Regions from separate parts of the Thermanaerothrix sp. genome, predicted to be linked through region 2. Evidence: riboswitches for the same ligand, from Rfam matches in the RefSeq annotation. Region 2 holds a riboswitch; the other holds the start of a gene.
What was found. Region 2 has a riboswitch for S-adenosylmethionine ahead of metK (methionine adenosyltransferase). Riboswitches for the same ligand answer to the same signal wherever they lie in the genome.
Positions count from the first base shown of each region.

Region 1 (12,094 bases), on a different contig from region 2:
CGTTCAAGACCTCGTTTCCTCAAGGTGTCGCCCCACTGGCTCAAGAGATCAAAGCTGCGGGATTTAGACCCGGATTATGGCTGGCCCCGTTCATCGTCCATCCCAGATCACAACTGGCTCGTCAGCATCCAGAATGGCTCTTGCGTCGCTCGTCAGGTCGCCCAGTGAATGCCGGCTTTGTTTGGAATACCTTTGCCACCGCACTCGATCTCACTGTTCCTGAAGCACTGGATTACGCCGCCCAGATTATAGATACCGCCGTTCACAAGTGGGGATTCCCCTACCTTAAACTCGATTTTCTCTACGCCGCGGCGCTACCCGGCTGCTATCACAACCCCACCCTAACCCGTGCGCAGGTATTACGCCGCGGCATGGAGACCTTGCGCCAAACCGCTGGCAATGAGACATTTCTCTTGGGCTGTGGAGCCCCATTGGGATCCGTACTTGGGCTTGTTAACGCCATGCGCATTGGCGCTGATATTAGCGGATCCTGGCAACCCGAGTACCTTGGACACCAATGGTTTTTCCGTGGCGAACCCCATATGCCCGCCGCGGTCAACGCCATCCGCAACACCCTCACCCGCGCTCCCCTGCACCGCCGTTGGTGGATCAATGACCCCGATTGCTTAATCCTTGGCCCAACTAAATTGAGCCTGGTGGAAGTACAAACTCTAGCCAGCGTAATAGCCCTCAGTGGCGGTTCATTCCTAATTTCAGATAACCTGACTACTCTTCCGCCTGAACGGCTCAAGATTGCCCAAGCGCTCTTGCCATTAATCGAAGCATCCCCTGAGGTAATTGACCTGCTAGAGAATGAATATCCTGCCCATCTCCGCCTGGATTTGAAAGGTGCCATCGGTGAATGGCACCTATTGGCGTTCATCAATTGGGATGATCAACCCATCACACCTAGATTTACACACCAGCGTTATCACTTAGATCCCCGACAAACCTACCTGGCGCATGATTTTTGGAACGATCGCCACTACGAATGGAAAGACAATTCTTCCCTTACGCTTCCCCCGCTCCCACCCCATGGCATTGCCCTCTTGGCTACATATCCTTTCCGCCCCGAACAACCAGCCTGGGTTGGAAGTACACTTCACATTAGTCAGGGTCTTGAGGTCAAAACCTGGGAGGTAGAATCCTCTTTCCTAACCTGTCGTATTGATATCCACCATGAAGCCGAAGGTAACGCCTATTTTTACCTACCCTTCTCTCCTCAGCAAGTTCGATTAGATGAGACCTCTCTCCAGGGGCGTGAAATTCTGCCTCATGTTTATGGTTTCCCAGTTCGCCTTTCTACTTCTGGCGTAACCCTGACGATGGCTTGGTAATCAGCCTTAATAAGGATTGCCCGACTTATTCTATCGCCGGGCAATCACGACTTTTTCACCGGATCGAATGATTTATGACTCAGACGGTTTAGCCTCGGATTTTGGCGTCTGTTTTCGCGTCCGTCGCCAGCGGCGGAATCCCTGCCAGATCAACCATCCAACAATCGCAATCGGTAAAGCCACCGGCAGGCAGAAGAGCACAAGCCAGATGGCACCACTAACCAGCGCTTGATAAGCACGAATTAAGGCGCGGATAGCGTCTCGTGCCACACCCTCAGGCTTCCAGGCACCGATGGTAATCGGCGCAACGGCTTCCTTAGCGCGTAGGGTTACGGTGATCGCCGACATTGCCGCCGATTCCTCATAATACTTGATCTGGCCCTTCAGAACCTCAATTTGCTCATTAACCTGGCGCAGTTCATTATAGATTTGAAGTACTTCCTCGGGCTTGGTCGCCGTATCCATAATCTTTCGCAGTTGTTCTGCCGCATCTTCCAGGTTGCGTAAGCGTGATTGCAAATCGGTGTATTCTTTGGTGACATCCTGGCCATAAATGTTCTGAGAGAGAATATCGGTGTCGGGGTTTTCGACCAAGGCACGAATGCGCCCAAGCGCCTCATCTAGCCGTTCAGCAGGGACACGAATGGTAATGGTACCCTCTTGCACCTGAGCCCCTTCTGGAGTTTGCGTCTGATACAGGCTAGAACTGACCACAAACCCTTTCATTTCACTCGCCAGGCGAATGATGGCCTCCATGGCCTGAGCAGGATTTTCCACAACAATTGAGAGTTCTGCCGAGCGGATAACCATTCGGTCACCAGCTGAGCTTTCTGGAGCCACTTCTGCCGCTCCCTGGTAAGCCATCTTATCCACGGCTAGGGGCGCCATCGTGGGCTGGGCCGCTATACTCCCAGGATACCCTGCACCGCGTTCTGCCGGTACGACATTTTCAAGCGAAGCGATGCTTTTCGGTGCACACGCCAATAAAGCAAATAGCCCCAGGATCAAAACTGCCATCAGAATTGGGCGCATACTGGTTGTCATCTCGTCTTCTCCTCTTTCAGGTGGGGTGGCTACTTACTAGACGTATTCGAGCGCCCAAGGTTCCCTGCTTCAAACCCCTTCACTAAGCCGGCGCGCATGGTACGTGGGCAATCCAGCTTTGATAATGCGCTCTTGAACCTGGTCAATCGGATACTCAACCCGATGGAACTCCCACATCCCTACTTCGGGATCAAAAATGGCATAAGCCGCACGCGGATCATGATCTCGGGGTTGCCCCACCGAACCGGGATTAGCAATCGCTGGCGTTTTCAAAGTTACCGTTTCTCCATCTTTGGGTAATACCCATTCAATCCATTCACCATTGTAGTGAAAGATCACCGGAATATGCGTATGCCCAACTAAGCAGTACTTCGTATCAAAATGAGCAAAACTAGCCGCCACGACGCTCAAGTCCAGCAAATACTCCCATAGCGGATTGCGTGGGCTACCATGAACCAAAGTGCAAGGCTCCACCACAATTCGTTCCGGCAATTGCTCCAAAAATTGTCGCGTGTCTTCGCTCAGAGCTTGCTGTGTCCACTGCACCGAAAATAAGGCCTCGCGATTAAAAAACGAAAGATCCAGTCTCCCCAATACCGCCGCATCATGGTTACCCAGCAAACACACCAAATTGGGTTGCTGTCGAACAAGATCTACACACTCGTTCGGATCTGGCCCGTAATCCACTAAATCCCCTAAACACCAAACCGCATCCACCGAACCGGCATCCTTGAGCACGGCTTCCAAAGCAGGGAGGTTAGCATGAACGTCTGAAATAATTAATACTCGCATAGATGAACACCCCAATAGTTTATGTAAGCATAGCCACCAGTTGCTGGATAATGGCTTCCGCTACGGCTTCCTTACTCATCAGTGGCAGTGCCTGTATGCGTCCATCAGCAAACAATAAAGTTACCCGATTTGTATCCACCTCAAAGCCAGCGTCCACAGCTGAAATATCGTTAGCCACAATCATATCTAAGCGCTTGCGTTGAAGTTTTTCTTGAGCATGAATTAAGAGATCATCACTTTCGGCAGCAAAGCCGATTACCCGCCGTGGGTAACCCAACTGAGCCCGCTGCTCGGCAACGGCCATTAAGATATCGGGGGTTGCCTCCAATTCCAATGTGGGGATGCCGTCTTCTTTCTTTATCTTTTGTCCGTGGGCAACTCGTGGGCGAAAATCAGCCACAGCGGCAGCCATCAGCAAGGCTTCGGCGTCCTCGATTTCACGGAGTACCGCTTCCAACATATCAGCAGCGGTTCGCACTGTGATCACCCGAGCCCCATAAGGTGGTGTTAGTGCTGTCTGGGTTGTGATTAAAACAACCTCAGCCCCCACATCTAGCGCTGCCTGGGCAAGTGCGTACCCCTGTTTACCCGAAGAACGATTGGTAATCACACGCACCGCATCTATCGGTTCCTGGGTGCCACCGGCAGTGACAACCACCTTGCGCCCCGCTAAAGGTCCTGAACGTCCCAACCCCCAACGGATAGCCGCCAGTACCTCGGCAGGATCTACCATGCGCCCACGCCCAACCAGACCAGAGGCCAAACGTCCCTCTGCTGGCCCAATAAACATCACGCCACGTTGTTCCAAAATCCTAACGGCTTCCTGAGTTGCCGGATGCTGAAACATCCCGGCATCCATCGCCGGCGCCACCAGCAAAGGGCATTGAGAAGCAAGTACGGTCAACACCAAGAGATTATCAGCAATACCGTACGCCAACTTGGAGAGAGTATTGGCTGTAGCCGGGGCAATCACAATAAGTTCAGCACCACGCCCCAATCCCACGTGGGTCACATGGCCTTCGCCGCCCCATAGATCATCATCGGTATAAACCTTACGCGAGGTTAGGGACTGAAATGTCAACGGCGTTATAAAATGTAGCGCTCCCGACGTTAAGATAACATCCACTTGGGCGCCCCATTGAGTTAACCGAGATGCAATCTCTCCGGCTTTATATGCGGCAATAGAACCTGTTACCCCCAAAACAATGCGGCGATTAGATACGGGATTACTCATGGCGCGAGCGGTTTCTCTCCCATAAGATACGCAACCCTTCCAGGGTTAGCCAGGGAGCAAAATGATGAATCACATTGGTGTGGTTTGCTATCACCTCAGCCAACCCTCCTGTGGCGATAACCTTCATGTCCGGCCCCAATTCTCGCCGAAAACGCTCCACCATCCCCTCAACCAAAGCCACATAGCCATAGACCAATCCCGACTGGATCGCATGCACGGTGTTGCGCCCGACAACCGAAGGCGGCGCCTGAATATCTACCCGCGGCAATTTGGCCGTCCGCATGAACAGCGCTTCTGCTGCAATCCCAATACCAGGCGCAATCGCCCCGCCCAGGTATTCACCTTCGGCGGTGATCGCATCAAAAGTCGTCGCCGTACCAAAGTCTACTACACAGGCCGGTCCACCATATAAGGCGCAAACTGCAACAGCATCGGCAATGCGGTCCGCCCCAACCGCACGAGGGTCTTCATACAAGATTTTGATCCCCGTCTCAACCGTCTCATCAATCACCAATATATCCTCGCTAAGGTAGTTGCGACAAGCCTGCAAGATTCGCGGAGTTAATGGCGGCACCACCGAAGCCACGCAAATGCCATCTAATTGTGCCGGCGAACACCCACCATGTTGTAAAAGCCCCAACATTTGAAGCCCATATTCGTCTGGCATACGTTCATGGTCTGTAGCCAGACGCCACCGTGCCCCTAATTTTGTGCCCTCAAAAAGACCAATAGTTAGATTCGTGTTGCCGACGTCAATGGTCAAAAGCATAAAAGAGATCAACCACCTTTCCGGACGTTTTCAATGATTTCGGCGGCATAGTCAAAACGATTGAACGCCGGCATCAGGTAAATGCCTTGCGCAAAAGATTTCGCCGCTAAGGCTAATTCTATCGCAATTTCTATCCCGACACGAGCGGCTTTCTCCCCTCCGTTTGCCACACGTTGTCGAATTGCATTCGGAATGGTGATACCTGGCACCTCATGATGCAGGAAGGCCGCATGTCGCTCACTCGCCAGGGGCAAAATCCCGATTAAAACAGGTACGTTCAGCCCTCCTAACACCTCATGAATATACCCCAGAAACGCGCGCGCAGCTTCAGGATCGAAAATGGGTTGGGTCATGATAAAGTCGGCTCCCGCGCGCAGTTTTCGCCGCAGATTTTTTATTTCTGCCTCTGGGTCTGGAGGATTTAGATTGAGTGCACAACCCACAAAGAACGACGTGGGTTGGCCGATATCCATGCCTGCATGATCAACACCGGTATTAAAGCCTTGTTTGATTAACTTAATTAGCCCTGAGGGCACCAAATCGTAGTTATCCATGGCGTTGGGATAATCCCCAATCGCCGTTGGGTCACCCATAACTACAAAAACATTACGTACCCCTAACGCATGGGCTGCCAACAGATCCCCTTGAACACGGAGGAGATTCCGTCCACGGGTAGGAAAGTGCAAGACGGTTTCTACACCCACCTCTTCTTGAATAAGACGGCAAACTGCCCAAGGGCTCATCCGCATTCGCGCCATTGGGCTATCCGCTACATTGATGACATCCACACCGGCTTCATTCAACAGCCGCACCCCGGCGAGCAATTTTTGTGTGGAAAGCCCGCGCGGCGGATCCACCTCAGCAGCAATGACGAATTTTCTCTCTGCCAGACGTTGGGCCAACCGCGTTGGTTGTTGCACCCCTCCGATGCCTTCATCGCGTTCGACAATGGTGATACTGAGACCGTTCTCGTAGGTGGTGAGATCTGTTTCCTGCAATTTCTTATTCATGGCTGCAATATGCTCGGGCGTTGTTCCACAGCACCCACCCACCACCGCAGCCCCAGCCTTCCAAAAGGCTACGGCGTAATCGCCAAAATAGTCGGGAGCCGCAGGGTACATGATGCGATCCCTCATGCGTTCAGGCCACCCCGCATTAGGTTTAACCCAATACCGTCCTTCGGGAACGGCAGAGCGCATCTGTTTAAGGATGCGAAGTAGCTGATTGGGACCTCCCGAGCAATTGATCCCAATCACATCGGCGCCGGATTCGTGAATATATCGGGCAACTCGTATCGGGTCATCACCCAATAAGGTGCGATCATCGCGGGTAAAGGTGACCGAAGCCACCACCGGCATTTCAGGGTCGATCTCTCGCGCCGCCAGCACCGCTTCACGCACCTCATAAAGATCAGCCATTGTCTCAATAACGATAAAATCCACCCCTGCCGCAACCAGAGATTCAATCTGCTCCCGAAATGCCGTCCGCGCTTGTTCGGGTTGCACCCGCCCAAACGGCGCTAAGCGCACCCCTAATGGTCCCACATCCCCGGCGATTAGCACCTGATGTGAGGACGATGAAATCACCTGCCGCGCAATATCAACCGCCGCCTTATTTAGGCACGAAACCTGGCCCTCTAAACCGTGCTGGGCCAGTTTATAACGGTTGGCACCAAAGGTGTTGGTGAGAATAATCCGAGCACCTGCTTCCACATACTCGCGATGAATATCAGCCACCAAATTCGGCTTTTGTAGATTCAGCAGATCAAAGCATTCCTCAAACTTGACCCCTCGCTGATTGAGTAGTGTCCCCATCGCCCCATCGGCCAGGATCGGGCGTCCTTGGGAAGAAAGCCATTCAAAAAACGCCTCTCGTCTCATCCGCAACCTACCCCTCTTGAGCCCGCATCAATTGCTCAATACGGCTCTCACCGATATTGAAATATTTAGCCTGAGGATGGTGGACAATAATGGCAGCCGTGGACTGCTCCGGCACCAGTTGATACGCCGCCGTCAGACTCATCCCTAGTTCTGTTTCTGCCGGAAGCAATTCAAACACTTTGCAATGATCGGCTAAATCGGGGATCGCCGGATATCCCCATGAATATCGCTTTCCTTGATCCGGAGCCAATCCTAACTCGCGCCGAATATGGCGATGGAGGTATTCTGCCGTAGCTTCTGCCATCTGCACGGCTAAGCCGTGAGTAAAATACGCCTCTGTATACAGCCCCTGGGATTGCAGTCGTTCAACTCGCTCAGTAGCCGTTTGCCCCACAGTAACGATTTGGAATGCCACAACGTCCATGATCCCGGAATCTACCGGCGCAAAATAATCAGCCAGGCAAAGAAATTCACCCATACTTTGACGTGGGAAGGTGAAACGCATCATTTCTTCGGGTGAGCCGGCCTGCACACTGGCCGGATCATAAATGATCAAATCGTTTCCATCTGCTTGAGCTGGCCAGTAGCCATAAATCCCCTGGGGTTTAAGCCAGCCCTCGACCAGAGCCTCGCGGCGCATTGCGTCTAATCGGGCTTCATAGTCCGCCAACAGGTGTTCCCAGGCTTCACCGTGGGTGTTCTTCGCTCCCCATGAAAGCCGGAACAATTCGTTTTTCGATAAGCATTGGAAGACGCTTTCCAAGGGCATTTGTCGCACCACCCGCACACCCCAAGTGGGCGGGCGCGGAATGCGTTCAGCCAGTGACACATTCGAACGGCGCACACCAGCCCGTGCTGTGGATACAACCTGCCGTCCCAGTTCCATCTCTGCCTCGGCGCGAATACGGGCAAGCAGACGCTGGCGCGCTTCGGGTTCCATTAGTGCATCCATGGTTTCCAGACCCTCAAAGGCATCTTTACAGTAAAAGACGCCCGGCTCATAAAACTCACCGCTCTCGGTCTGCAAGATGCGCCGTCCGAAGCGCGGGTTAATCGCCGCCCCGCCGATCAGCACCGGGAACTTCAAACCGCGGCGATGAAGTTCGTTGACAATCAAGGGCATCTGCCGACTGGTAGAAACCAACAAAGCACTTAGGCCAATAGCATCGGCTTGAACTTCTACGGCCTTAGAAATGATCGTTTCAGCCGGCACCTGCTTGCCCAGATCAATCACCTCATAGCCGTTATTGGATAAAATGGTCTTAACCAGGTTTTTACCGATATCATGGACATCACCGTAAACGGTCGCCAGAACCATGCGCCCCTTACTAACACCCTCTTTGCGTTCCAAATAACGCTCTAGATGAGAAACTGCTTTTTTCATCACCTCTGCTGACTGCAATACAAACGGTAGGATCAATTCGCCGCTTCCGAATTTGTCCCCCACTTCTTTCATTGCGGGTAAAAGCACCTGATTCAAAATCTGCACAGCAACGTCATGCTGTGAGCGCGGCGCCTCTCGCTGAATGATCTCATCAATATCCTGTTCAACCCCCTCTTTTTGACGATGCAAGATACGCCAATGCAAGCGTTGCTCGGGGGTTTTCTCACCTAGTGCACCTTGCTCGCTCTCACGCTTTTCGGTCCCATCGGCAGCAGTGCTCTCCATAAAGGTAATAAAACGCTGCAAGGCATCCGGATGACGATTGAAGATCACATCCTCTGCTAGTCGGCGTTCTTCCTCTGGTATCTCAGCATAAGGCTTGATGTGAGCCGGATTGACAATCGCCATATCCAACCCAGCCTGCACGGCATGGTAAAGCATCACGCTATTCAACACCGCGCGCGCTCGCGGCGCTAACCCAAAGGACACATTACTGATCCCCAAGGATGTTAACACACCAGGAAGTTCGGTCTTGATAAGACGAATACCTTCAAGGGTTTCAATCGCCGAACGGGCAAACTCCGGATCCCCCGTTGCCAACGTGAAGGTCAACGCATCAAACACCAAATCCTGTGGACGTAAGCCGTGCTCCTCAACGGCGATCTGGTAAATGCGCTTAGCCACGGCCAGTTTGTTTTCAGCGGTCTTTGCCATGCCGTTCTCATCTATAGTCAGGACGATCACGGCGGCATTATAGCGTTTGGCTAACTCAAAGACGCGATCTGCCTTTGCTCGTCCCCCTTCCAGATGCGTCGAGTTCAACATACAACGTCCGGGAGCGGTCTTAAGCGCCACTTCCATGACTTCAGGCTCGGTGGTATCAATCACTAACGGCACCCGCACAAGCGGAGCAAGGCGTTTGATCACCTTGCGCATCGTCTCTGCCTCATCGCCGCGCTCGGTAAGGGCAACACAGATATCTAGCGCATGTGCCCCGCTGTTGACTTGCTGGCGCGCCAAAGTCAAAATTTCGTCATAACGCTCCTCAAGAATCAATTGCTTGAATTTCTGACTCCCCTGCGTGTTCAAGCGTTCCCCGATCAGAAAGGGTTTGGGCTCCTGGAGCATTGGCATTGCCTGGATCGCCGAGGCCAACTGAGGAATGTTCAAGATTGGGCGTGGAGGCGCCGGACGCCGTCCCAGACGCTCTATCAAACGCTTGAGGTGCGCAGGGGTTGTACCGCAACAACCGCCGACGACGTTGATGTGATACTTTTCGACAAATTCGGCCAGTTCCTCGGCAAAATGCTCCGGTTCCAGCGGGTAAACCGCCTGGCCGTCCACATTAAGCGGCAAGCCCGCATTCGGGATACACGAAACCGGCAGGCTGGAATGTTCCCCTAAATAACGGATAGGCTCACGCATATAATCCGGCCCGGTGGAGCAATTGAGACCAATCACGTCCACCGCTAAACCTTCCAGAATTGCCAGTACAGCAGAGATATCTGTCCCTAACAACATGCGCCCGGTGGTATCTAACGTCACCTGGGCTTGAATCGGCAGATAAATGCCGGTTTCCTCAAATGCTTTCTGAATCCCCAAAATGGCCGCCTTAACCTCCAGAATGTCCTGAGAGGTCTCGATCAAAAGTACATCCACCCCACCTTGGATCAACCCAACAGCCTGCTCTCGAAACACATCCACCAATTCGTCAAAACTAATGTTGGAAAGTTCGGGGTCATCCATCGAGGGCAATTTTCCCGTCGGTCCTATCGAGCCGGCCACAAAGCGCGGATACCCCTCGGTACTGTACTCATCAGCAAGCCGTCGTGCCAGTTGAGCGGCTTGCCGGTTGATCTCAATAACCTTATCCTGCAAGCCATACTCTGCCAGGGTGATCCGATTTGAGCGGAATGTACAGGTCTCGATGACATCCACCCCCACATCCAAAAACGACCTGTGAACCTGCTCCACCGCTTGTGGGTAGGTAATCACCAGATAATCGTTACACCCAAAATACCGTTCACCCCCAAAGTGCTCTGGGGTCAGGTTCATTTTTTGCAAATTGGTGCCCATGGCACCATCATAGATGAGCACTCGCTCATTGAGAGCATCCAGGTAACGCCGATTTGTGAACTTGCGATGTGTGTGTTGTTCGTTCATAGGAACTCCTCACGCTAATAAAAAAGCCTCTCTGGATAAGAGAGGCCTTGATGGCAAGAAACAGGCTCTCATCTTCCAGAGTTGCCGCGATCTCGCGGGCTCTGCCGGAATTGGCACCTGCTGAGATCTTCAGCGGTTGCCGAGGCTTCATCGGGCCGGTCCCTCCACCTCTCTGGATGAGCGCCAGAGAACGGCTCTGGCTATTTAATTGTTGCAGCAAATTCTACTACAAAACTCCTTATTTGCAAGGTCTAAACGTTAACTCGAAGTGCGTTATAATCTTTTCGAAGAAGGAGAGTAAGACGTGAATCGAAGTCAACAATTCCCCCCTTTCTCTGAGATTTTCGTACCTTTTCTCATCTTAGGCGCGTTAGGATTAGGTGGATTAGCCCTGGTGATCACCCAAACGCTACCCACACTATTACCGCGGTGGTTATTCTTTTTCTTGAGCACTCTGGGTGTCACTGGAATCGCACTTCCCATCGTCTATTTTCTGAATTGGCGCTTTTCCTCAAGCAGCTCACTGCCCTCAACAGGTACTCTTGTCCGCGAGGCACTGTGGATGGGCATTCTCTTTGATCTACTCGCCTGGTTGCAATTGGAACGGGTTCTCACCATCACCTTAGGCATGATCTTATTCTTAGGCGTCTTCATTCTTGAGTTCTCACTCCGCCTTATTGAGCGCGCGCAATGGCGCCCTCACGATACCCCACATGACTCCTGACCTACGCCAAATCCCTTCTGTAGATCAATTGCTCCATTTACCTACAACCGCTTGGCTTATCGAGTCATTCGGTCGCATGATGACCTTAAGGGCCCTGCGGGAGACGCTAAACACCCTGCGCAACAGTCTTCTTCATGGGAAAATCGTAGATCTCACCCCCGAGTCCATCCTAACCCAGGCCCAGAACTTGCTCAATACCTGGTTTACCTTCTCGCTCAAGCCGGTGATCAATGCCACCGGGGTCATCCTGCACACAAATTTAGGACGTGCCCCACTAAGTCCCAGCGCCTTGCAAGCCATCTCCCATATTGCATCGGGGTACTGCAACCTTGAATTTGACCTCGAGACCGGACGCAGGGGATCGCGACATCTCCATGCCACCCAACTGCTAATTCAACTGACCGGTGCAGAAGACGCTCTGGTGGTCAACAACAACGCGGCTGCCGTTTTGCTTGTGCTCAGCGCATTGGCGGCACGGCGGAATGTTCTCGTCGCCCGCTCCCAACTTATCGAAATTGGAGGTGGCTTTCGCGTCCCCGAAATTCTACGCCAATCCCGAGCGCGCTTAATTGAGGTCGGTACCACTAACCGCACCCGGATTGAGGACTTCGAAAGAGCGTTGCAAGAGAGCGGGGCCGCCTTAATCCTTAGGGCTCACCACTCCAACTTTCGAATCATCGGTTTCACCGAAGAACCCGACCTAACTGAGTTAGCGAATCTGGCCCACCGTTATCAGATTCCGCTTGTAGATGACCTGGGATCTGGCG
Region 1 covers NZ_JBWGPQ010000010.1:46,713-58,806, reverse strand. Annotated here, with positions in the region: gene AC01YT_RS05590 (glycoside hydrolase family 36 protein) at 1-1,337, shown strand, start outside; gene AC01YT_RS05585 (DUF4349 domain-containing protein) at 1,410-2,381, opposite strand; gene AC01YT_RS05580 (metallophosphoesterase family protein) at 2,451-3,173, opposite strand; gene coaBC (bifunctional phosphopantothenoylcysteine decarboxylase/phosphopantothenate--cysteine ligase CoaBC) at 3,193-4,407, opposite strand; gene AC01YT_RS05570 (type III pantothenate kinase) at 4,400-5,176, opposite strand; gene AC01YT_RS05565 (bifunctional homocysteine S-methyltransferase/methylenetetrahydrofolate reductase) at 5,185-7,056, opposite strand; gene metH (methionine synthase) at 7,064-10,603, opposite strand; SAM riboswitch class I at 10,669-10,786, opposite strand; gene AC01YT_RS05555 (hypothetical protein) at 10,908-11,327, shown strand; gene selA (L-seryl-tRNA(Sec) selenium transferase) at 11,317-12,094, shown strand, end outside.
Region 1: it holds a riboswitch for S-adenosylmethionine, as region 2 does, so the genes downstream of both, metH (methionine synthase) here and metK (methionine adenosyltransferase) in region 2, are expected to answer to the same signal.

Region 2 (12,094 bases):
GCGTTCCATGGTCTCGCGCCTGCTGACCGAAGCGCGGCGCCAGGGGGTGGTGGAGATTCGTATCAACCATCCGATGCAACGCCGCCGGGATCTCGAACAGGCGTTACAGGGGCGCTTGGGTTTAGACGAGGTCTGGGTGATGGTGCGGGGCACCTTGGCGCACAACGAGATGTTGCGCCGTTTGGGGGTTATGGCAGCGCGTTTTTTAGAGACTCACCTGCATGACTACATGACGCTAGGAACCTCCTGGGGCACGGCGGTTTACGAGACGGTCAACGCTTTACAGCAGCGCACCTATCGGGGGATTCGAGTGGTGCAGATGATCGGGGCTTTGGGGACCCCTAATCCGGATATAGATGGCCCGGAACTGGCCCGGCGGATGGCACGCGCATTAACCGGGCAATACGCTACCTTACCGGTGCCATTGATTGTGGATAGCGAAGCAACGCGTCAGGCCTTGATGCAGGCTCCACACGTCCAACGCGTGACGCAATACTTTCACCATATTGACCTGGCATTGGTGGGGGTTGGAACGGTTGAGCCCGAATATGCCAGCCTGTTGCGCGCTGGCTACCTGACCACCGAACAACTGGAAGGTCTCCGCGCCGCCGGTGCGGTTGGCGATGTGTGTGCGATTCATATAACTCTGGATGGGAAATTGGTGGATACCCCACTCACGCGCTGTATTTTGGGCATTGACGCACCTACTTTGCGCAAAGTGCCCATACGGATTGGGGTGGCCGGTGGTCAGGCCAAAGCCCTCCCGATAATTGCCGCCAGCCGCTCAAAACTGATCAACCGGCTGGTAACGGAGGAAGTGGCTGCGACATTCATATTACGCGTTTTAGAGGAAGGATCAACATCCTATGACAATGCAACCGATGCAAATCGCCGTTGAAAATACGATCCCGGTTGATCATGACCAGTTACTGACCGAATTGGGCCGCGACCAAGCCCAGGACATGCTGGCCACGATGTGCTTGATTCGCGCCTTTGAAGAGAAGGCGGAGGATCTCTTTGCCCGCGGTTTGGTACACGGAACTATGCACCTTTCAATTGGCCAGGAAGCGGTGGCAGTAGGTGCCACCCGTGCCATGCAAAAAGGCGATTACCTGCTCAACCATCATCGCGGGCATGGTCACTGCCTGGCGTGGGGTAGCGATGTCAACCTGATGATGGCCGAGTTCCTGGGCAAGGAGACCGGCTATTGCCGCGGACGTGGTGGCTCGATGCACATTGCCAATGTAGAGGCAAATAACCTGGGTGCCAATGGCATTGTGGGTGGTGGCCTGCCTATTTCGGTGGGCGTTGGGTTGAGCATTAAAATGCGCCGTACACAGCAAGTCTGCCTGACTATTTTTGGGGATGGCGCTGCGAACGAAGGGGCGTTCCACGAGACGCTCAATATGGCCAGTATCTGGGATTTACCGGTGGTCTATCTATGTGAGAACAACCAGTATGCCATGTCAATGTCGGTAACCAAGGCGTTCAATATTGAGCGTATTAGCCAACGAGCGTGTGCTTATGGCATTCCTGGCGTCACTGTGGATGGCAATGATGTACTGGCGGTGTATGCTGCCATCCGCCAGGCCGCAGAACGAGCACGCGCGGGACAGGGGCCGACTCTGGTTGAAGCGGTTACTTATCGCTGGCGTGGCCACTCCAAGAGCGATCGTCAGGCCTATCGCACCCGCGAAGAGGTTAAACTCTGGCAACAACGCGATCCTATCCGCCGTTTTGCGAATTTATTGGGGCTTAGTGACGAAGAATTAAACCGCTATACCGACGAAGCCAAAGCCCGCATAGAAGCCGCGGTCGCATTTGCTCAAGCCAGCCCTGAACCAGATGTGAGTACGATTCTCGAGGGAGTCTATGCGTGAGATTACCTACGTCGAAGCCATTCGTGAAGCCCTCGCCCAAAAGATGGCTGAGGACCCCACGGTTTTCCTCATCGGGGAGGATATTGGGGTTTATGGGGGTGCCTTTGGGGCAACCGCAGGGTTGATTCAGCAATTTGGCGAAGAGCGGGTCATTGATACCCCGATCTCCGAAGCCGGGATTGCCGGCGCCTGCATTGGTGCTGCCTTGACTGGCATGCGCCCGGTGGGCGAAATCCAGTTTATGGACTTTGTGACCCTGAGCATGGAGCAGCTGGTGCTCCAGGCGGCCAAGATCCGCTTTATGTTTGGCGGCAAAGCCAAAGTGCCGTTTGTCCTACGTATGCCGGGTGGCTCGGGCACCGGCGCGGCAGCCCAACATTCGGAAAGCCTGGAAAACTGGTTTGTCCATGTTCCAGGGTTAAAAGTGGTCATGCCCAGCACCCCTTACGATGCCAAGGGGTTATTAATAGCAGCCATTGAGGACGACAACCCGGTCATTTTTGTTGAGCACAAGTTGCTTTACAAGGTCAAAGGCCCGGTGCCCGAAGAGATGTATCGCATCTCCCTGGGAAAGAGCCATGTGGTACGTGAGGGCAAAGATCTAACGGTTGTCGCGACCTCGGTCATGGTACAGCGAGCCTTGCAGGCTGCCGAACAATTACAAGCCGAAGGGATTGAAATTGAGATCATTGATCCACGGACCCTGCGCCCCTTGGATGATGAGCCGATTATTCGCTCGGTGAAGAAGACCGGTCGCGCGTTGGTGGTGCATGAGGCGGTCAAGATGGGTGGCTTTGGCGGTGAAATTGTCGCGCGCATCGTAGAGAGCGAGGCGTTTGACTATCTGGAAGCCCCGGTGCGCCGTCTGGCTGGTTTAGATATCCCCATCCCGTATAACCGTACCCTGGAATACCATGCCGTGCCCCAGGTGGAAAATATCGTTGAAGAAGCCCGCAAACTGGTCAAAGGGGTTTACTAGGAGGCAATGTGGCAACGGAAGTCATCATGCCCAAATTCGGCTTTACCCAAGAGACGGCAGAAATTGTGCGCTGGCTCAAACACGAGGGAGATGCAGTTGAGCAAGGTGAGCCAATCGCCGAGGTAACCACCGACAAGGTCAACATGGAGGTAGAGGCACCGGCAAGCGGGATACTGGCTGGTATCCGTTACCGCGAGGGTGAGGTGGTGCCGGTGACTCGGGTGATTGCCTACATCTTGCAGCCCGGTGAGACCTTACCAGGCGGCCCTACGTCTCCCACGCCCTCTCTCGCTCCTTCCCAAGTTGTACCCACCCCGGCTGAACAGTCCCTTGAAGCCGAAGATGTGCCGGTTACGCCGGTGGCGGCGCGTTTGGCCGAAGCTGAGGGTGTAGATTTGAGCCGAATTAAAGGGACAGGTCCGGGTGGACGGATTACGCGCAAAGATGTCGAAGAATATTTAGCAACCCGACCTGAGGGTGAAGGTAAAGTGCGGGCGGTGCCGGCGGCGCGGCGGTTAGCGCGTGAACTTGGGGTGGATTTAGGCCAAGTGGAGGGGAGTGGGCCGCGTGGGCGCATCCAGTCCGAAGATGTTCGCCGTGTCTATGAGGCGCAGGCGCGAACAGTGGCGGCTGCGCCTGAAGGGACACCCGAGGTTACCAGACTGGTGGCGCCTCCTTCAGTTGGAGAAACCTTTGGGGTGCAAACACCCATTGCAGAGGTTATTCCGCTGGCCGGGATGCGCAAGGTGATCGCTCAGCGTATGCAACAAAGCGCCCAACAGGCTCCCCATATCCATTTGGAGATCACCGTTGATGCTACGGCTGCCGAAGCGTTACGGGCGCGTGCCAATCAGCGCCTGAAAGAAGGACAGCCCAAGGTCAGTCTGACGGCAGTGATCGCGCGGGCCTGTGCCTGGGCGCTGACCCAACACCCCCGCTTGAATGCCTGGTTTACGGCGACCCCCCAGGGCGAACAAATTATCATTCCGGCGCAGGTCAATCTGGGCATTGCGGTGGCGGTTGAGGAAGGGTTGATCGTGCCGGTAGTACGCGATGCCGCGCGTAAAAATCTGCTGCAATTAGCGAGTGAGATAAGCGACCTAGTCGAGCGAGCACGCGCTAACCGTTTAAAACCTGAGGACGTGGTAGAGGGTACCTTCACCATCTCCAATCTGGGAATGTTTGGGATTGAACGTTTTACGGCGATCATCAACCCGCCTCAGGTTGCAATCCTGGCCGTGGGTAGTTTACGGCGCGAGGTAGTGGCGGATGAGCAAGGACAGGTTCGGGTGCGCCCGGCATTCACGGTAACCCTTTGTGCGGATCACCGCGTGGTAGATGGAGCGGTGGGGGCGCGCTTCCTGGCCGATCTGCGGGAAGCGTTGGAGCAACCGGAAGTGATGGTGGTGTGACCCGATAAAAATTTTGTGTGGAGGGAATGTGACCTCAAACGCACTAAACCTGCTAGACTTATTAGTACCAGAAGCCATTGCCCTAAACGTTAGAGCAACCTCGGCTGAAGAGGTTATCCGCTACCTAGCGGCGGCGTTGCGCAAGGGAGGCTATGTGCGAGAAAGCTTTGCTGAAGCTGCCTTAGCACGAGAGGCAAAACTACCAACCGGTTTACGGTTAGCTGGGGACGTGCATGCCGCAATCCCCCATACGGATATCGAGCATGTTCTTCGTCCGGCGGTGGGAATGGCCACCTTGATTGAACCTGTGATATTTCAAAATATGATTGATCCCACCGATGCCATTCCGGTGCGTCTCGTCTTCTTGCTGGCGTTGGAGCAACCCAAATCACAGGTTGAGATGCTCCAGCAAGTAGCGACGATTTTGCAGAATCCTCAGGTCGTTCACGATTTAGTTAGTGCACAGTCTCTGGAGGCAGTGCGTCAGGCACTGGCGCAAGTGATCACTACACAGTCTTGAGCGGACATCCTTCTTTATCTTTTCCATCCCAATTTACTATAAAAACCTGTTCCTTGAGGAGGTAAACGTGAGCAAGCCTAAAGTGATTTTGGTCGCCTGCGGTACGGCTATCGCCACCTCGACCGTGGTGGCACATGCGATTGAAGAGGAAATGAAGAAACGGGGACTAAACGTGACCACGCGCCAATGCAAAGCGACCGAGGTTCCAAGCCTCGCCGCCGATGCGGATTTGATTGTCACCACGACCCCGTTGCCTTCAAATCTTGGAAAACCCGTGATCCAGACCTTGGCGTTTCTCACGGGAATCGGAAAGGAGGAGGTGCTGAAGCAAATTGAAGAGATTCTGAAACAATAATCTTCCCCTATTCGATCGTTCATTTTTTTGTTTCCGTTATACCAATCCTCTCAGGAGGCAAAAATGGATGCTGTATTAAGTGCGATTAAATCGTTGTTTGATACGCTTGGCGCCACTGTTATGCTGCCCATCATTATCTTTCTTTTAGCCTTGATCCTCGGCGCCAAGCCTGGCCGAGCTTTTCGGGCTGCTGTGACCATCGGTGTGGCTTTCGTCGGTATCAATCTCGTTATCGGCCTGATGTGGAGCAACCTGACCGAGGTGGCTCAGGCCATCGTCAAGAACACTGGGGTCACCCGTGATGTGGTGGATGTGGGTTGGCCTTCGGCTGCAGCGATTGCCTTTGGTTCGTCGGTGGGGTTGTGGGTCATCCCGTTGACCATTGTGGTCAACCTGATTTTGTTGGCTTTGCGCCTCACCCGCACCCTGGATGTGGATGTGTGGAACTACTGGCACTTTGCTTTCATCGGCTCGCTGATTGTGGCTGCGACCAATAACCTTCTCTATGGCCTGATCGCTGCCGCTTTGGCTGCTGCGCTGGCGCTCTTCTTGGGTGATTGGACGGCAAAAGCCGTGCAGAAGTTCTACGGTCTGCCCGGCATCTCCATTCCCCACCTGACCTCCGCCCCAATTGTCCCGATCGCAATTGCGACCAACTGGGTGATTGAGCGCATTCCAGGCCTGCGCGATGCCGAATGGGATACCGAGACCATCCGCAAACGCTTGGGTGTCTTCGGTGAACCGGTGATCTTGGGCTTGGTGATCGGGTTGGTGTTGGGTGCCATTGCCTTCTATAATGCTGGCGACTTCGTGACTGTATTGGCGAAGGTGCTTGGTGCGGGCATCAACCTGGCGGCGGTCATGCTCTTGCTGCCGCGCATGGTCTCGATCCTGATGGAAGGCCTGATTCCGATTTCCGAATCGGCGCGCGAGTTCATGCAAAAGCGCGCGGGTGGAGATCGCGAGTTCTATATTGGTCTCGATTCCGCCATTCTTATCGGTCACCCGGCGGCAATTGCCAGCGCGCTGGTGCTTGTTCCGATCGCCATTTTACTTAGTATCATCCTGCCCGGGAACCGCGTCATTCTCTTCGCTGACCTGGCCGTGATCCCATTTGTGGTAGCGATGACGGCTCCGGTGATGCGCGGGAACGTGTTGCGCATTGTGATTGCAGGAACGATTACCCTGGCCATTGGTTTCTACATTGCAACCTCCATGGCGCCACTCTTCACTGCAGCGGCGGTGGCGTCTGGCTTTTCACTGCCCGAGGGCGCTGTGCAGATTACCAGTATTGCCGATGGCTTCCTATGGCCGCCATTCCTGTTCGTCCGCACGGTGCAGGGTTTGGGTGCGTTAGGGTTGGTGGTGTTGTTGGTGATCCTGGCCGCAGCTTTCTTCTTCTTCCTGCGCAATACTAAGGCGTGGGAAGTGGCAGCAGGTGCTCCAGCCGAAGCCCCGGCCTCTGCTGATTAAGTGCGTCTTTCCGCTTGAGTTCGAAAAGGGAAGCCTGGGAGATCCCGGGCTTCCTGCTCGTTACATTCCCAGGAGGAAGCCATGGTAAAGAATAGTTTTCAAGTTGAGGCCAAACCGGTTTCAGATGGCATAAAGGTTTATAAACGGGTATTGATTTCAGCCGAAGAGGCTCCTCATTTTGCCATGCGTATGTTCACGATTGAGGTGGGTGGCAACATGCCCTTACATACCAATAGTGTTGAGCATGAACAATTTGTCATACGTGGTAGAGCCAGGATTCGCATTGGTCAGGAGGTTTACGAAGTTGGGCCGGGGGATGTTGTGTTTATTCCGGCGGGTGTTCCTCATGATTACGAGAATATTGGCCAAGAGCCGTTCGATTTCATTTGTGTCGTTCCGAATCTGCCCGATGTGACGACGATTCTTTCGTCTTAACCCTCTATGCGTAGGTCAGACCCTTTTTGTTCGCCGAACGATGCGATAACGCTGAGAGCATTAAACCCCGGCTGGGCTTAACGCATCAGCCCACGGATGATCAGATCCACCGCTTCATCCTCGCTCAAGCCGCGTGCCATCAGCGTTTCTAGTTCCTTGCGGTTGACGGTGCCAATGGCGGCTTCATGGGTTACCTGGGCCTGGTCATGGCGCACGATGACCAAGGGGTTGTTGCTGGCTTGGGCCTGTCCGCGCACGATCTCGGTACAGTCCATGTGCCCGCGGGCACCTGGGGCGTTACCTTCGGTGACGGTATCTACGCGGCTTTGAGCCTTGTCCTGAACAGCAATGCGCGTGCGGGTCAGACCACGGGCGCCGCCTCCATCTAAAGTGACCACCTCGTGCACGTGGATGGTATCGTTACCTTTCCCATAGGCCTTGGTGACCAGCTCGGCTACGCCGTTTGCTCCCACACGGACCAGGTAATCCAGACGTAGGTCACCCACCCGACCGCGGGTCAACGTAAAGGTTGTGGTGAAGTGCCCGCCCTCTTCAACCAGCACTTCGGCCTTGGGAATCACCACAGTGCCCCCGTGTGGCCCGTGGAAGTGTTCCTCAGAGTAGGTCAGGCTGGCCTGTCGCCCGACCCGAATGCGTGCTTGCATTCGATGTTCGACTTTTACTGCATTGGGGAACGCGCAGTGAGCCAGAAAACGCACGTTTGCCTGTTCGCCAATGTCATACTCGGCCAGGATTTCCTGTTCCCCCTCGGCTGGCAAAAGACCGAAGCACAGATGGACTGGTTGGGCGAGATGGGTGTGAGGTTCCACCCAAATTCGAGCCCGGACGCCGTGCGCCAGGCTTTCGGCTTCAAAATGAACCCCAGGGATCTCATGAGCAACCAATACCTGATTGGCAGAAATCACCAGGGTGGCGACTTGGGGCAATTGAAGGGCGCTGGGCTCGCCACCAGCCTGGCGGTAGGCTTCCATCATGGCATTTAATTCACCCGCCCAGGCCGGGGCTGTATCACCGGAAAGTGAGGGAATACGAGTAACATGGGTCATGATTGACCCTCCTTGGGTTCTAACCCTAACTTCAGGGGTTCAGGTGGCGTAGGATGCGAACGGCAGTGATCTCGGTAAAAGCGGCGTGTTTCCTGGGGATCGCCCACGAAGGCGATGCTGCCCAGGCACATCAAAGATGCACTGTCGCCGATCTCGGCGAGTTCATCACGGTGGGTGATGAGTAAAATGGTGCATCCTTCATTCGCCATGTGACGGATCAGGCGCTCAATATCGGTCAAAGAGAGTGCATCAATGCCCGAGTCGGGTTCATCCAATATGGCTAGACGCGGACGCATGGCATAAACGGCGGCCAATTCGATGCGTTTGCGCTCGCCACCGGAGAGAGTCTTATCCACAGCACGGTAGGCATACTGGGCCGGAGGGAGGGCAACAGCTTCGAGAGCTTCGACCACCCGTTGCCGATCCGGCTCTTTCATCCCCAGGCTGATGTATTTGCCCACCGGAATACCCTCAAAGCGTGCCGGCTCCTGCCAGGCCAGGGTGATGCCCAAACGCGCTCGCTCTGAGAGGCTTAATCCGGTAATGTCACGTCCTTCAAAGAGGATCTCACCATGGTCGGGGGTGTAGCCGCTGCATCCCATAATGGTGTACGCCAGGGTGGATTTCCCGGAACCGTTGAGGCCCAGCAGGACATGAATCTCGCCCGGCTTCAAGGCCAGGTTAACATGGTTAAGCAGTACACGCCCCTCCCGGCTCAGGCATACATCTTTTATCTCTAACAGATAAGGTTTCATGATCTTGTCTTTTTGCATAGAATTATTCTGAAATTAGAATGTAATCCAAAACAGATATTTCTACCAGTTCCATTTGTCTGATTAAGAGGGGCGATTTGTCACGGCTTGCGAGCCCTTAATCCTGGAGTGGGAATAGCACTTACGAGATCATCCTTTACATTCACCCCAGGTTGTGATAATATACAGTCAACAACTGAATAGCCTTTTCAGGCACCTCTTATCCAGAGAGGCGGAGGGACCGGCCCGATGAAGCCTCGACAACCTGGGTGCGTATGATGTGGGCGCATACGCATCCAAGGTGCCAAGTCCGGCAGAAAGTCAATTTCTGGAAGATAAGAGGGCAGCCTACACAAGTGTAGTGATTGCCCCTCCTTATCCCAGAAGGGGCATTTTCTTTTTCTAAACTACTCTTTAGGAGGTAGATCAAAAAATGAACACGTCGTTTATGAACTCGCCTCGGTACCTGTTCACTTCGGAATCGGTGACCGAGGGGCATCCTGATAAGATGTGCGATCAAATCAGCGATGCTGTGTTGGATGCTTGTCTGGCCCAGGACCCGTACTCCCGTGTGGCTTGCGAAACGGCGACCAAGACCGGCTTTGTCATGCTATTAGGCGAAATTACCACCCGCGCCACGATTAACTTTGATCAGTTAGCGCGCAGGGTGATCTTGGATATCGGTTACGATGATTCGAGCAAGTCATTTGACGGTAATACCTGCGCGGTGCAGGTGGCAATCAGTCAGCAGTCCGGTGACATTGCCATGGGGGTGGATCAGGCTCTGGAAGCCAAAACCGGTGAGATGACCGATGCCGAGATCGAGAAAATCGGTGCCGGCGATCAGGGCATGATGTTTGGCTATGCCTGTAATGAGACCCCGGTCTTGATGCCAATGCCTATCTATCTGGCGCATAAATTGACGCGGCGGCTGGCGGAAGTGCGTAAGAACGGCACTCTGCCCTGGCTGCGCCCCGATGGCAAATCTCAGGTTACGATTGAATACCGCTATGGTAAACCGGTGCGGGTGCATACGGTGCTGATTAGTGCCCAACATGCGCCGGAGGTTACTCAGCAGCAAGTGCGTGAAGCCATCATTGAGCATGTTATCTTGCCAGTGCTGCCGCCCCACATGGTAGACCGCGAGATGAAGATTTATGTCAACCCTACCGGACGCTTTGTCATCGGTGGTCCGTTGGGAGATGCTGGCGTAACGGGACGCAAAATCATCGTAGATACTTATGGCGGCATGGGACGGCATGGGGGTGGCGCCTTCAGTGGCAAGGATCCCACAAAGGTAGATCGTTCGGGCGCTTATGCAGCCCGCTACGTGGCCAAAAACATCGTCGCTGCCGGGCTGGCCGAGCGCTGTGAAATCCAGGTTGCCTATGCCATTGGCGTAGCCCGTCCGTTGAGCATCAACGTTGAAACGTTCGGCACCGGTGTTATTCCAGATGAAGATATTGTGCGCCTGGTTGAAACGTATTTTGACCTCCGTCCCGGCGCAATCATTCGCGATTTAGACCTGCGTCGTCCCATTTACCGTCAGGTTGCCGCCTACGGGCATTTTGGCCGTGATGATCTCGATCTGACCTGGGAACGCACGGATAAAGCCGAACTCCTGCGCGAGGCAGCGGGCATCAAAGTTGCGGCATCCTAAAAACGCAAACTTGTCTTCTATAAAATGGCCGGTTGCAGTCTCCTGCAGCCGGTTTTTTAATCCTCGGCGGGCGGCGCCGCCGACCCGTAATCCAACACCTCGCGAATGGGGGAGTTGGGTAGGGCGGGAGAGATAATTCCTCGTTCTTCCATGGCGTCAATCAGCCGGGCAGCGCGGGTATAACCAATGCGCAGTCGGCGCTGGAGCATGGTGACCGAGGCGCGTCCCTCGCGCCGTACCAGGTCAATGGCTTCCTGAAGCAGCGGATCGCCTCCCTCGGTGTCCCACAGTTCGCCTTGTTTGAGGGGAACGTGAGGGGGAAAGAGGTCTACTGCCATCTCACCGCTGGCGCTAGGCGAGGGGAGATTCGTTTGCTGGGCAGCGGCAGTGCGCCAGTAATCCACCAACCGCTGTATCTCGGCTTCGGAGACAAATGTACCCTGGAGCCGTATGGGGGCAGCGGCATCCGGAGCCTGGAAGAGCATATCACCACGCCCGAGCAAGCGTTCTGCACCGGGTTGATCGAGAATGACGCGGCTATCTATCGAAGAGGCAACCGCAAAGGCAATTCGGGCCGGAAAGTTGGCCTTAATCAAACCAGTGACGACATCTACGGAGGGACGTTGGGTGGCCAAAATGAGGTGGATTCCGGTTGCCCGTGCCAGTTGCGCCAGACGGGTAATACTGCGTTCGGTTTCATCCGGCGCCAGCATCATCAGATCGGCCAGTTCGTCAATCACGGCGACCAAATAAGGCAGCGGGGGTGAATGACGGGCATTGTATTCCTGTAAGTTGCGCACCCCTACCTGGGCAAATTTGTGATAGCGGGCATCCATCTCGCGCTGTAACCATTGTAAGGCGCCGATCACGCGCTCGGTGTCCACCACCACCGGCGTCAAGAGGTGGGGGATACCGTTATAACCGGTCAGTTCAACCCGCTTCGGATCCACCAGCACCAACCGTAAATCGGCCGGGGTGTTGTGAAGCAGCAGACAGGTGAGGATGGCATTGACGCAAACGGATTTGCCCGAGCCGGTAGTACCGGCAATCAGTAAATGCGGCATGGCCGCCAAGTCGGCAGCAACCGGACGCCCAGCCACATCTTTGCCCAGGGCAAAGCGCAGGGGTGAGCGTAGACGTTTGAACGCTTCACTCTCGATCACCTCGCGGAGTGCTACGCGGCTGATCTCTACGTTCGGCACCTCGATCCCCACATAATGTTTGCCCGGCACAGGCGCTTGGATGCGGATACGTGGTGCGGCTAACGCCAGCGCCAGATCATCGGCAAGCGATACAATACGGCTGACGCGCACACGGGTACGCCCGCTGCGAGTTTCGATAAAATCCGGTTCAACACCAAAGCGGGTAACGGTGGGGCCGTGGGAGATGTCCACCACGTGGGCCGGGGCGCCGAACGAGGCCAGGGTTTCCTCAATGATTTTGGCGCGCTCATGATCCAGGTTATCCTGGGCGGCAGCGGGAGTAGGAGGATCGAGAATCTGATCTAAGGCCGGCAATGCCCAGGGCGACGGTGGTGGTTGTGAGTCGGTTAGGGATGTCG
Region 2 covers NZ_JBWGPQ010000009.1:59,433-71,526, forward strand. Annotated here, with positions in the region: gene AC01YT_RS05245 (sugar-binding transcriptional regulator) at 1-898, shown strand, start outside; gene AC01YT_RS05250 (thiamine pyrophosphate-dependent dehydrogenase E1 component subunit alpha) at 963-1,880, shown strand; gene AC01YT_RS05255 (alpha-ketoacid dehydrogenase subunit beta) at 1,873-2,859, shown strand; gene AC01YT_RS05260 (dihydrolipoamide acetyltransferase family protein) at 2,868-4,271, shown strand; gene AC01YT_RS05265 (PTS sugar transporter subunit IIA) at 4,300-4,791, shown strand; gene AC01YT_RS05270 (PTS sugar transporter subunit IIB) at 4,859-5,146, shown strand; gene AC01YT_RS05275 (PTS galactitol transporter subunit IIC) at 5,210-6,619, shown strand; gene AC01YT_RS05280 (cupin domain-containing protein) at 6,701-7,054, shown strand; gene AC01YT_RS05285 (SufB/SufD family protein) at 7,132-8,121, opposite strand; gene AC01YT_RS05290 (ATP-binding cassette domain-containing protein) at 8,118-8,876, opposite strand; SAM riboswitch class I at 9,091-9,215, shown strand; gene metK (methionine adenosyltransferase) at 9,307-10,533, shown strand; gene AC01YT_RS05300 (FtsK/SpoIIIE family DNA translocase) at 10,590-12,094, opposite strand, start outside.